Regions from separate parts of the Clostridium pabulibutyricum genome, predicted to be linked through region 1. Evidence: riboswitches for the same ligand, from Rfam matches in the RefSeq annotation. Region 1 holds a riboswitch; each other region holds the start of a gene.
The links. A riboswitch is a leader RNA that binds a small molecule or an ion and turns the genes downstream of it on or off. The one in region 1 is predicted to bind S-adenosylmethionine.
Positions count from the first base shown of each region.

Region 1 (4,623 bases):
TTTGATTTTGGTTCCTGCGAGAAATTTTCACTTAAAGGGCGTGGACCGGGAGAATGCAGCACTGGTGTTATGGATGTAATTAATTTGGATCTTTCAAATGCAAAAACAGCTCTCGACAAATATAGAAATACGAAAGACAATAAGGATTTGTATGCGTCGGCACTTGCATCTGCAAGAACACTTCTTGTTCTTAGAGGGGTTGATACAAATAAGGACAGGGAGATATTTGCACAATTTGCAAAGAACTTTGTGAATGCAGGATATGTGAAAAAATCGGTTAAAGATTTATTTGACACTCTAATAGATTTTAAAATTGGGGATATAGACGATATTTCAGATAAAATTGATGAAGTTGAGTACCTTTTCAATAAAGTAAATGACATGTATAAGTCATTGGATGGAAAACTTGAAATAACACTTGCAAAAGAAAATGAAACAGTTTCGAAAGCTGTAAATACTGAAAACAATTCTGAAGCTGAAAATGACACTGAAGTTGTAGATTTCAGAGGAGTAAAGTGTCCCATAAATTTTGTCAAGGTTAAAATTGAACTTTCAAAAATAAGGTCCGGCGAGAAAAAAGGATTTTACATTGATGATGGAGATCCTATAAACAATGTTCCGGAAAGTGTTAAAAAAGAGGGTCATAAGATAGTTTCAATAGACAAAAATTATGATGGATACAATTTACTTGTAATAGAAAAGAAATAGATAGAATCTTTTTATGGGTACCTTTGAGATTTGAGGTGAAATTATGAAATTCGATACTAAACTGATACATGGAAATTTGAATATAGATTATACCGGTTCTACAAATACGCCGGTGTACCTTACGAATGCATATGCGTATACCAGCGCTGAAAAGCTTGAAAATATATTTAATGGAAAGGCTATGGGATATGCGTATACGAGGATGTCAAATCCTACGGTAATGTCCTTTGAAAGAAGAATGGCAAGTCTTGAAAATGGATTTGTTGCAACAGCTGCAGCATCTGGAATGAGTGCAATTTATCTTGTAATAATGAACACAGTTGCTCCAGGAGATGAAATAATTGCATCAAGTGGATTGTATGGAGGAACTTATACGCTTATAAGAAATCTTACTTCGCTGGGCATAAAAGTAAAATTTTTAGATGATATTACAAGAGAGTCACTTCAAGAGGAGATAACTGAAAATACAAAGCTCGTGTTTGCAGAAACCATAGGAAATCCGAAACTTGATATACTCGATATCGAAGGCATTGCTGGAATATGCAGTCTAAATGATATAATTTTTGCAGTGGATTCCACAATAACAACTCCTTATCTTATAAGACCTCTTGAGCATGGAGTGGATATTGTCGTGCATTCTGCCTCCAAGTATATAAATGGAACGTCCAACTCAATAGGTGGAATTATAATAGACGGAGGAAGTAGCAAATATAGAAGTCCAAAGCATAAAGGCTTTGCAGCTTATGCAAAACAGTATGGGAAAATGGCATTTACGGCAAAATTGAAAGACACGATAGGAAGAGATGTAGGACCTGCCATGTCACCTTCTACAGCCTTTCTGAATTTAACCGGAATTGAGACTCTTTCACTTAGGATGGAGAGACACTGTAAAAATGCCCTTGAAATTGCGAGATATCTTGAGAAGCAGGATAAAGTTGATGCGGTAAACTATCCTGGACTTGAAAGTTCGAAGTATCATTGCCTTGCTGAGAAATATTATAAAAAGGGTGCGGGGAGTATACTTACGTTTAGACTTGGCAGTAAGGAAAGGGCATATAAGTTTTTAAACAGTTTAAAACTTATATTGAATCTTACGAATATAGGTGATACTAAAACTATAATAATACATCCGGCATCTACAATATGTGCAAACAACACGGATAAGGAAAGACAGCAGATGGGTGTGTATGATGACTTGGTAAGACTATCTGTGGGTATAGAAGATACGGATGACATAAAAGAAGATATAAAAAATGCACTTTCACAAATATAAAAAAAGTTTGAAATTTATATTGACAATTAAAATTCAAGAATGTATAGTAAACATATATTTAATACAAATTTAATATTGAACTTCTTATCAAGAGAGGCGGAGGGACTGGCCCTATGATGTCCGGCAACCTGAATGAATTTTTATTCGACGGTGCTAATTCCAGCAGGTGAAACCTGAAAGATGAGAAACATTGATAATTCTTACTTCTTACAGTTTCACTGTAGGAAGTTTTTATTTTTTAATTAAAAAGGAGAGATAGGAATGAGCAAAGAGAGAAAATTGTCATTTGAAACATTACAGGTTCATGCAGGACAGGTACCGGATCCTGCAACAGGAGCAAGGGCGGTTCCAATATACCAAACCACATCTTTTGTTTTTAAAGATGCAGACGAGGCAGCTGATTTTTTTCAGCTTAAGAAACCGGGAAATGTTTACGGAAGAATAATGAATCCAACAGAAGATGTATTTGAAAAGAGAGTTGCAGCTCTTGAAGGCGGAAGTGCAGGACTTGCAACAGCATCCGGACTTGCAGCAATACTTTATGCAGTTTTGAATGTTGCGAGTGCAGGAGACAACATAGTTGCAGCAAGCACTTTGTACGGTGGGACATATGAGTTGTTTTCAGTAACACTTAAAAAACTTGGAATTGATGTTGTATTTGTTGATCCCGATGATCCTGAAAACATAAGAAAAGCCATAAATGACAAGACGAAAGCTGTTTATGCAGAAACGATAGGAAATCCAAAGATAAATATTCTTGACATAGAGGCTGTAGCAAATGTAGCACATGACAACAAAATACCTTTTATCATAGACAATACATTTGGAACCCCATATCTTGTAAGACCAATAGAATATGGTGCAGACGTAGTTGTACATTCCGCTACAAAATTCATAGGAGGACATGGAACAACTCTTGGTGGAATAATAGTGGACGGAGGAAAATTCGACTGGGCCGGAAGCGGAAAGTTCCCTGATTTCACAACACCTGATGAAAGTTATAACGGACTTGTATATGCAGATCTTGGTCCTACTGCTTTTGCAACAAAAGCAAGAGTACAGCTGCTTAGAAATACAGGAGCGACCTTAAGTCCACAAAGTGCATTTTATTTCCTTTTAGGACTTGAATCACTTTCGCTTAGAGTTGAAAGACATGTAGAAAATACAAGGAAAATAGTTGAATTTTTAAGCAACCATCCAAAAGTTGCATGGGTAAACTATCCGGAACTTGAAGGAAATCCATACAAAGAGCTTGCAAAGAAGTATTTGCCAAAGGGAGCAGGTTCAATTTTCACCTTTGGTATAAAAGGAGGACTTGAAGCAGGGAAGAAGTTTATAAACAGTCTTGAACTTTTCTCTCTCCTTGCAAATGTGGCAGATGCAAAATCACTTGTAATCCATCCTGCAAGCACAACACATGCAGAACTTAATGAAGAGCAGCAGAGAGCAGCCGGGATAACTCCGGATCTCATAAGACTTTCAATAGGAGTTGAAGGTGCGGACGATCTTATATATGATTTGAATCAGGCGCTTTCTAAAGTTTGATATGACTTTAAAAGAGAATAATTAGATACAGCAGACCTATCCAAATTGGATGGGTCTGATTTTTATAAATATACTTGTAAATGCTATAATGTCTATATATAGATTACTTTTGGAGGAAAAGGGATGATTAATTTAACATGCAAGCGTCAGTTTGTATATAAACATACCCTGGGTCTTGTAGCTGCAGCCGTAAAGTCAATAGAAAATTATCTGGAAACATATCTATGATCAAATAGCAAGACCAGAATATGAAAATACCGATGGTACGGTATATCTAAATAAAAAAAGCTTCACACCGATAAGGGATGGAAAAGATAAAATGCTGGCTGTAGTTATAATGCTTAAAGATATTCAAAAGGTATATAATATGGTAAATAAATATACTGGAATGAGAGCAAGATACAGTTTTTCGGATATACTGGGTTGAAGCAGATGCATGATGAGGCTTAAGAAATATGCAGTTAGCATTTCAGACAGTCACTCTACTGTACTTATAGAGGGTGAAAGTGAAAATCTTGAAATACCAAGAGAAGAATGGGGATGCGGAATGGCCCATAAGACAATAAAAGGTGGATTATGTCCTGGTGGAAGGCTAAGAATGGAGAGATTGATTGATCTTGTAAGACACAATCGTGTTGATTCTGGAAAGCTTGTTACATATGTGTACCATGGTTTTGACCATATAGAGGAAGCACTTCTTCTTATGAAAAATAAGCCAAAGGATTTAATAAAACCAGTAGTTATATTGTAGATTAAATAAAAGAGCTGCCCGAGGCAGCTCTTTTATTTAATGAATCATTTTTGCATGGACATGTATTTGTCACTTGATGATATTATTAAATTAGTGTTGTTCTTTTCAATGAATTCCACGTAATTATCCTGAGGTTTTTTGTCTGTTATGATATAATCTACGTTATCCATGGAACAATATGTCATTAAAGAGGAAATCCCAAATTTTGAGTGATCTACAAGAACGTATACAGTATGACTCTTTTGTACAACAAGTTTTTTTATCTCATATTCCTGCATTGAACTGTTTGTTATGCCATTTTTTATTGATATTCCCGTGGAAGCCATGAAAGCCTTGTTTATGTTAT
Region 1 is NZ_JBZAYZ010000008.1:67,966-72,588, reverse strand. Features, by position in the region: gene AC4CVH_RS09990 (ferredoxin-like domain-containing protein) at 1-708, shown strand, start outside; gene AC4CVH_RS09985 (O-acetylhomoserine aminocarboxypropyltransferase/cysteine synthase family protein) at 752-1,981, shown strand; SAM riboswitch class I at 2,063-2,168, shown strand; gene AC4CVH_RS09980 (O-acetylhomoserine aminocarboxypropyltransferase/cysteine synthase family protein) at 2,243-3,526, shown strand; partial or broken gene AC4CVH_RS09975 (NAD(P)-dependent alcohol dehydrogenase) at 4,026-4,277, shown strand; gene AC4CVH_RS09970 (DeoR/GlpR family DNA-binding transcription regulator) at 4,322-4,623, opposite strand, start outside.

Region 2 (4,623 bases), on a different contig from region 1:
AAACCCCGGATATACTGCAAAAGATGAAAGAGCATGATGATGATAGGTTGTTTGCTCTTGCAGAGGCACTTAGAAGAGGAATTGATGCAGAGGAAATTAACAGAATAACGAGTATAGACAAATGGTTTGTATATAGAATAAAGAATATAGTTGATATGGAAAACAAGCTGACAGCAAATGTTCCGAATGCAGAGACAATAAGTCAGGCTGAAATAATGGGATTTACAGACGAGTATATATGCGAACTTATAGGAATGAAATTGTGTGATTTGAAAAAACTTAGAGATATAAACGGCATAAAATCAGTATACAAGATGGTAGATACATGCAGCGGTGAATTCGAGGCGAAAACTTCTTATTATTATTCATGTTATGACCTTGAAAGTGATAATGTGGTTTCAAACAACAAGAAAGTACTTGTCATAGGTTCAGGACCTATAAGAATTGGGCAGGGCATAGAATTTGATTATTGTTGTGTAAATGGTGTATGGGCAATAAAAGATGCCGGACTTGAAGCGATTATAATAAACAACAACCCTGAAACGGTAAGTACGGATTTTGATGTTTCAGACAAGCTTTATTTTGAACCTCTTTATATAGATGATGTGATGAATGTCATAAATGAAGAAAATGTATATGGCGTAATTGTTCAATTTGGAGGCCAAACTGCATTGAATCTTGCAAAAAAACTTAATGACAGAGGAATAAATATTCTTGGAACATCTTTTGAATCAATAGATTTTGCTGAAGACAGGGAGAAATTTAGAGTGCTGCTTGAAAAACTTGACATAGATTCTCCTATTGGAGGCTCTGTGTCAAGCATCGAAGAAGCTAGAAATCTCGTTGAAAAAATAGGATATCCTGTAATTGTAAGGCCTTCTTACGTTATAGGTGGAAGGGCCATGAAAGTTGTTTACAGTGATGCTGAACTGTCAAAGTATTTAAATGAGGCAGTAAATCTTTCAAAAGAGTACCCTGTACTTGTAGATAAATATATAGTTGGAAAAGAAATTGAAGTTGATGCAATATCCGACGGGGTAGACATTATAATTCCAGGAGTAATGGAACATGTTGAAAAAACAGGGGTGCATTCAGGAGACAGCATAGCAATGTATCCTACTGTAAGCCTGCCGGATGAAGTGCTTGAAAAAATAGAGGAATATACATTGAAAATAGCAAGAGGATTGAATGTTGTTGGACTTTTAAATGTTCAATATGCGTTTGATGGAAGTAAAATTTATGTAATCGAGGTTAATCCGAGAGCATCCAGAACAGTGCCTATTCTCAGTAAGGTTACAGACATACCGATGATAAAAATAGCAGTCTCTGTAATGCTTGGGAAAAGTATAAGAGAGTTTGGGTATAAGAGGGATATGTATAAATACAATAAAATACATGCAGTGAAGATGCCTGTATTTTCAAATAAAAAACTTCCAGGAGTTGATCCAGCTCTTGCACCTGAAATGAAATCAACGGGAGAAGTTCTTGGAGTTGATTTCAATAAAGAAAAAGCAATGTATAAGGCATTCAAGGCAGCAGGTGTGAAGGTTTATACGGGAGGAAACATTTATATATCGGTAAACGACAGGGATAAGAAAGATGTACTTGAGATAAGCAGGACATATAAGGCACTTGGATTTTCTATATACGCATCACGTGGAACGTGGGAATTTCTAAATGACAATAAGGTAGCCTGCAGTGAGCTTGATATAGAAGATGCACTTGATAAAATACGCGATAAAAAGATAGATATTGTAATAAATACTGTAACCACCGGGTACAATGGGGAAACATATGGATTTAAGCTAAGATATGTTTCTTTAGTACACGATAGAGTGCTCTTTACGTGCCTTGATACTGCGAAAGTGTATGCGCTTTGTGTAAAAATAGAAAAATCAGGTGAAAAAATAGATTATAGATCAATGAAGGAGTATTTGATATAGAATTAAGCATATTGACAAATCAACTTCAAAAATTTATACTAAAATTGTTTAACAAATTTTAAAATTTAATACGCTCTTATCAAGAGTGGCTGAGGGACTGGCCCTATGATGCCCGGCAACCTGAATAGTTTATATTCAACGGTGCCAATTCCAGCAGGTGAAACCTGAAAGATGAGAAATAAAAGAGATATGATTTCAAACCTTCCTGAATTTATCTGCAGGAAGGTTTTTAATATTTTAATCAGAAAGGAAAATGGTGCTTATGAGTGTGGAAAATGTGATTAAATATTTTGAGGATAAAGGTTTGAAAAATCCGGTTTTTAAACTAGATGATAGCGGAGCTACTGTTGAGCAGGCGGCAGAGACGATACATACAGAGCCAAAGTACATAGCAAAGACTCTGGCTTTCAAGCTGAAGGATCGGAATATACTTGTTGTTGTACGCGGAGATCTAAAAGTAAATAATAGAAAATTTAAAGATACTTTTAAAGTGAAGGCAAAAATGCTTGAAAGTGAAATGGTTTTGAAGGAAATAGGGCATCCAGTAGGAGGACTTTGTCCGTTTGGGTTGAAAAATGCTGTAAAAATTTACTTGGATCTTTCTATAAAAGACTTTGAATATGTTTATCCAGCAGCAGGATCGAAAGATTATGCCCTTAAGATTTCGCCGTTAAAAATGTATAAACTTGTGTATGGGGAGTGGGTTGATGTATGCAATAATCCATAAAACAAATTTATGTATAAAAGTTATTTTATATAATTAATTGAATTTATTTCTTGACAAGCCATAATTTAAAAAGTATAATAAGTTCAAAATTAAATAAGACCAAAACTGTGATTGAGAGAAGTATACTATGGAGTCCTAAAGAGAGAAATCTTTTAGCTGAGACAGATTTCAGGATTAAGTAGTGGAAAATGCGCTTATGAGTTCTGTAATTGAAATTAAGTAGGTTTATGCGGATGCTGTACGTTAAAACAGTAGAATAATGTATTTTGAGTTATTGTATCTTGAAGATACAGTAAACAGAGTGGAACCGCGGAAAAACTTCCGCCTCTGTATGAGGCGGAAGTTTTTTTATCTAAAATTATAATATATTCTTATCAAGAGAGGTTGAGGGACTGGCCCTGTGAAACCCGACAACCGGCACTTTTATGTGAGTGTATCGGTGTTAATTCCTACGGAATGATTTTTCTGGAAGATAAGAAAGATGGATTGCAAAAATTTATTTTCAAATTTATTACGACCATTTTTCATTTCGGAAAATGGTCGTAATAAATTATATTAAAGATTGAATCGCTTATGAAACAAGGGAGGGTGGTTATGGAAAATAATATAGTTTGGCATAAAATGTTTGTAGATAGAAAAATGAGAGAAAATCTGCTTGGACAAAAAGGAAAGCTTATATGGTTTACAGGTTTGTCAGGTTCGGGAAAATCTACAGTTGCAGCACTACTTGAAAAAGAACTGTACAGTATGGGAAAACTCACCTATGTTTTAGATGGAGATAACGTGCGTCACGGGCTTAATTCGGATCTTGGATTTTCGGAGGGTGACAGGAGTGAAAATATAAGAAGAATTTCCGAACTCTGCAAACTTTTTGTGGATTGTGGAGTAGTTGTAATTGCAACCTTTGTATCACCATTTAAGAGAGATAGGAATAAGGTTAGAAATCTTATTTTGAAGGATTTTATTGAAGTTTATGTAAGTTGTCCAGTTGAAGTGTGTAAAAAGCGTGATCCAAAGGGGCTTTACAAAAAGGCGGTAAAAGGTGAAATAAACGAATTTACAGGTATAAGTGCTGTTTATGAACTTCCGGAAAATCCTGAAATTGTAATAGATACTAATTTAAATACTGCGGATGAATGTGTTAAGAAAATAGTTAATTATTTACAGGGGGTGCTTTTGTGAAACTTGATCTTGTAGAAGTTTCTACGGATATTTTAATAATAGGTGGAGGTGCAGCCGGGTGTTTTGCGGCTCTTGAGGCTGCAAATTCACCTGAAAAACCTAAGATTTTAATACTGGAAAAAGCAAATATAAAAAGAAGCGGATGTCTTGCAGCAGGAATAAATGCACTTAATGCATATATAAACGAAGATGAAACTCCAGAGTCTTTTGTAGATTATGTTAGAGATGAATTTAATGGAGTTGTGAGAGAAGACCTCGTTTATACAGTAGCTAAAAAATTAAATGAAGTTACGTCTAAAATGGAAAAAATGGGGTTAACCATATTGAAAAATTCGGAAGGAAAGTATGTCACACGGGGAAGAAGAAGCATAAAAATAAATGGAGAAAATATTAAGCCTGTAATTGCTTCCAAGGTTCTGGATACTAAAAATATAGATGTCATGAATAAAACAAATGTCATAGATTATATTACGAGAGGAGGTAAAGTTATAGGCGCATATGCATTTTCGGTAGATAAGAATAAATTTTATGCGGTTTATTCTAAAGCCGTAATATGTGCAGCGGGGGGAGCTTCAGGAATATACAAGCCAAATAATCCAGGATTTTCAAGGCACAAGATGTGGTATTCACCTTTCAATACTGGATCTGGCTATGCTATGGGAATAAGGGCTGGTGCCGAGATGACAACTTTTGAAATGAGATTTATAGCACTGAGGTGCAAGGATACTATAGCACCTACGGGAACCATAGCACAAGGAGTAAAAGCTGTCC
Region 2 is NZ_JBZAYZ010000002.1:274,428-279,050, reverse strand. Features, by position in the region: gene carB (carbamoyl-phosphate synthase large subunit) at 1-1,943, shown strand, start outside; SAM riboswitch class I at 2,017-2,121, shown strand; gene AC4CVH_RS04655 (YbaK/EbsC family protein) at 2,206-2,670, shown strand; T-box leader at 2,769-3,002, shown strand; SAM riboswitch class I at 3,039-3,149, shown strand; gene cysC (adenylyl-sulfate kinase) at 3,265-3,852, shown strand; gene AC4CVH_RS04645 (adenylyl-sulfate reductase subunit alpha) at 3,849-4,623, shown strand, end outside.
Region 2: it holds a riboswitch for S-adenosylmethionine, as region 1 does, so the genes downstream of both, AC4CVH_RS04655 (YbaK/EbsC family protein) here and AC4CVH_RS09980 (O-acetylhomoserine aminocarboxypropyltransferase/cysteine synthase family protein) in region 1, are expected to answer to the same signal.

Region 3 (4,623 bases), on a different contig from region 1:
AGTTTGATGAAGCAATAATGAAATTCATAAGAAAACAGCGAAAACTTATGATAGGTGAAAGAACTGCGGAAGAGTTGAAGATAAATATAGGATCGGCATTTGACGGAAGTGATGATGGAATGGAAATAAGAGGTAGAGATCTCGTCACTGGACTTCCTAAAAATATAAGAGTGACCTCGGATGAGATGAGAGAGGCACTTAAAGATACTATAAATGCAATAGCCGATACTACTCATGCAGTACTTGAAAAAACTCCTCCTGAACTTGCTGCTGATATAGCAGATAAAGGCATTATAATGACTGGAGGAGGAGCTTTGCTGAATGGATTGAATGATCTTATACACAACACTACAAATGTGCCTGTGTATGTTGCAGAAGATGCAGTATCATGTGTAGCTCTTGGAACAGGAAAAGTACTTGAATATCTTGATAAAATGGAGATTACGTTTACTGGAGATGATATAACTATTATTGATTAAATTAAGAATCTAATTTATTAGTAAATTTTCTAATAAGTTAGATTTTTTAACTAATATATTTTATCTGAGTTTTCATATAGGTTATATGCATGTGTCAATGAGTCAAGGATTACCTTTGACATGGATAAAATAAGATTTAGACGTATGTTGTTGGAACTGCTGAACAAATTCCTATTTGCATTTGAATCCACGATACCTATTATGGAAGCCTCTCCGACATTTGGAAGTGATTTTCCAACACCTTTTCCAGGATGGACAGGAAAATCCCTTATTTGGATTTCTCCTATACTTTCAGTATCACCAAGGCAGGCATCTATCCCAAGAATGTTACAGTTTTTGTGTTTCAATTTGATTTCATCAAGTTTTCTATTGATATTCAGGGCATGTATAGGTTCTTGTATTGTACCGTAGACAGGAAGAGGAAAATGTTTATATGTAAGTAATGTACCTACCATAGGTCCAAGGCAGTCACCTATGTATCTGTCTGTACCGATACACACTAGGATTGTATTTTTACTTATATAATCTTTTAAAAAATTCCCTAGTTTGTGATATACCAATGGATTTGTATACTTTGCTTTTATTTTGTTCACAATGTCACCTCTTTGATTAAGCTTTTTATTTTTTCATGTATGATCCGTGTTTTTAAAAAGTCATATATAATCTATATGATTGCTTGATTCAAATTAGAATACTACAAAAAAAATGACACTTGCAAAGGTATGATTTTGTGAGAAAAAACAAGTAATACAGAGTAAATAAAGGATGTTTATCAAAATATAAGAAAAAATAGAATTTGAAAAAAAGCCAACTACACGTTATACTAACATACGTTAATGTATTTGCTGCTTTGTACGGCAGTTGATTTAAAGTAGTGAATAGGCTGGCATAGCTCAGATGGTAGAGCAACTGACTTGTAATCAGTAGGTCGTGGGTTCGATGCCTACTGCCAGCACCAAATTTGGAGGAATTCCCGAGTGGCTAAAGGGGGCAGACTGTAAATCTGTTGTCATCGACTTCGATGGTTCGAATCCATCTTCCTCCACCAAGTATTATGGGCGCATAGCTCAGCTGGGAGAGCATCTGCCTTACAAGCAGAGGGTCACAGGTTCGAGCCCTGTTGTGCCCACCATTAATTATGGATTTTGGTTTTAATGTAACAAGTGAATAAGCTGGCATAGCTCAGATGGTAGAGCAACTGACTTGTAATCAGTAGGTCGTGGGTTCGATGCCTACTGCCAGCACCAAATTTGGAGGAATTCCCGAGTGGCTAAAGGGGGCAGACTGTAAATCTGTTGTCATCGACTTCGATGGTTCGAATCCATCTTCCTCCACCATATAAAAAACACTAGTTGGTGTTTTTTATTTTACAATTTAAAACTCTTATCGAGAGAGGTGGAGGGAAAGGGCCCTATGAAACCCGGCAACCAGTAATTTTACTAAGGTGCCAATTCCTGCAGTTTTTCTGCGAGATAAGAGAGTTGATATGTTTATTGACCTCTTCTTATGAAGAGGTTTTTTATTTTATACAGATGGAGGTAAAATTATATGAGAAAGTTATTCACTTCTGAGTCGGTTACAGAAGGACATCCAGATAAAATGTGCGATCAGATATCAGACGCAATACTTGATTCCATACTGGCACAAGATCCTGATGGAAGAGTAGCTTGTGAAACAGTGACTACTACAGGGATGATTATGATTATGGGAGAAATATCAACTAAGTGCTATGTTGACATTCCAAAGATAGTCAGAAAAACTGTAAAAGAAATAGGTTATACTAGAGCTAAATACGGTTTTGATTGTGATACTTGTTCTGTAATATCTTCAATAGATGAGCAGTCTTCGGATATAGCAATGGGAGTAAATGAAGCTTTTGAGGCTAAATCAGGAGAAATGGACAAAGTAGATGCAGTAGGTGCCGGAGATCAGGGAATGATGTTTGGATTTGCTACAAACGAAACTCCGGAATATATGCCTCTTCCAATAAATATGGCTCATAAACTTTCAAAAAAGTTGGCTGATGTAAGAAAAGACGGTACACTTTCATATTTGAGGCCTGATGGAAAGACTCAGGTTACTGTAGAATACGAAGATGACAAGCCTGTGAGAATAGACACGGTTGTAGTTTCATCACAGCATGATCCACATGTAACTCAGGAGCAGATAAGAGAGGATATAATAGAAAAAGTTATAAAACCTATAATACCTGCAAAGTTTCTTGATGAGAATACTAAATATTTTATAAATCCTACAGGAAGATTTGTCGTAGGAGGTCCTCAAGGTGATTCGGGACTTACCGGAAGAAAGATAATAGTAGATACTTATGGTGGATATGGAAGACACGGCGGAGGAGCATTTTCCGGAAAAGATCCAACCAAAGTTGACAGATCGGCAGCATATGCTGCAAGATGGGTGGCAAAAAATCTTGTTGCAGCAGGTGTTTCTGATAAACTCGAGATACAGCTTGCTTATGCCATAGGAGTTGCAAAACCTGTGTCTATAACGGTAGATACATTTGGAACGGGGAAAATATCGGATGACAAGGTTGTTGATATAATAAATAAAACCTTTGATTTAAGACCGGGTGCAATCATTAGAGAACTTGATTTAAAAAGACCTATATATAGACAAGTTGCGGCATATGGACATTTTGGAAGAACGGATTTGGATGTACCTTGGGAACAATTGAACAAAGTAGATGATATAAAGAAATATTTGTAAATAAAAGCACGTACCTTTAAGGGACGTGCTTTTGATATGTTATAATGAAATATATTAATAGTATTTTGAGAAATAGGGGAGCTTTATGGAAGAAATACAGGGAATTATAGATGATGTAGTATTTCATAATGATGAAAATGGATATGTGGTTGCCAAATTGAAAAATAAAAGTGGTATTGTAACAGTAGTGGGAAACCTCCCGTTTATTATGGAGGGACAGAATTTGAAACTTACTGGTGAGTGGGTTCTGCATCCTAATTTTGGCCAGCAGTTCAAGATAAAATATTCCGAGGAAGTTGTACCTGATACTACAGTCGGCATTGAAAGATATCTTTCATCAGGGGCGATATCAGGAATAGGTCCGGTTACTGCGAGAAAGATAGTTGAAAAGTTCGGCAAAGAGACACTTTATATAATGGATAATCACATTGACAGGCTTAGAGAAATAGAGGGGATAGGACAGAAAAAGATAAATCTTATATGTGATTCCTATTCAAAACAAAGTGAAGTAAGAAATATAATGATTTTCCTTCAGACATATGGTATAAGTGCAAATCAATGCGTAAAAATACATAAAAAATTTGGAGCGTCATCTATTGATGCAGTAAAGAAAAATCCATATGTTTTAACAGATGAGATAGCAGGGATAGGCTTTAAAATTGCAGACAGGATAGCCAGAAGCCTCGGTATAGAAGCAAATTCACCTTTTAGAATTCAAAGTGGACTGAGATATTTGGTAAACAAGTTTTGCAATTTCGGAAATACGTATATGCCGCTGGAAAAGCTTGTGTCTGAGGCTGAAAGCCTTATGGGTACGAACAAAGAAGATGTTGAACAAAATATATATGACAGTTCGCTTAAAGGAAAGCTAAAACTTGAAAAGTCAGGGGAGAAAATATGTGTTTTTCTTCCTGTGTACTATTATTGTGAGTTGAGTGTTACAAAAAAAATACTTTATCTTGAATTCAGCAAATATGATAAAATTGAAATTGACATTGAAAAGGAAGTTTGTGATTTTGAAAAAGCCAGCAATATAGAATTTGCGGCTTCTCAGATAGAGGCCATAAAAGGTGCCTTTGAAAATGGAGTTGAGATAATAACAGGGGGACCTGGAACCGGAAAGACTACTATAATAAACTGTATAACTGGAATATTTGAAAAGCTTGGGTTCAAGGTTATGATGGCTGCTCCAACCGGAAGGGCGGCAAAGAGAATGTCCGAATCTACAGGGAAAGAAGCAAAGACAATACATAGACTTCTTGAAATGGGAGTTTCGGGAAGCGATGAGGAAGCATTTTTTTCAAAGGGAGATGGGGTGCCTCTTGAATGTGATGTTGTTATAATAGATGAAGCTTCCATGATAGATATAATGCTTATGGATAGTCTTTTAAAGGCCATTTCACCTGGAACAAGGGTTATA
Region 3 is NZ_JBZAYZ010000009.1:27,411-32,033, reverse strand. Features, by position in the region: gene AC4CVH_RS10555 (rod shape-determining protein) at 1-479, shown strand, start outside; gene yyaC (spore protease YyaC) at 530-1,072, opposite strand; tRNA gene AC4CVH_RS10545 (tRNA-Thr) at 1,362-1,437, shown strand; tRNA gene AC4CVH_RS10540 (tRNA-Tyr) at 1,443-1,527, shown strand; tRNA gene AC4CVH_RS10535 (tRNA-Val) at 1,536-1,611, shown strand; tRNA gene AC4CVH_RS10530 (tRNA-Thr) at 1,651-1,726, shown strand; tRNA gene AC4CVH_RS10525 (tRNA-Tyr) at 1,732-1,816, shown strand; SAM riboswitch class I at 1,860-1,958, shown strand; gene metK (methionine adenosyltransferase) at 2,028-3,203, shown strand; gene recD2 (SF1B family DNA helicase RecD2) at 3,289-4,623, shown strand, end outside.
Region 3: it holds a riboswitch for S-adenosylmethionine, as region 1 does, so the genes downstream of both, metK (methionine adenosyltransferase) here and AC4CVH_RS09980 (O-acetylhomoserine aminocarboxypropyltransferase/cysteine synthase family protein) in region 1, are expected to answer to the same signal.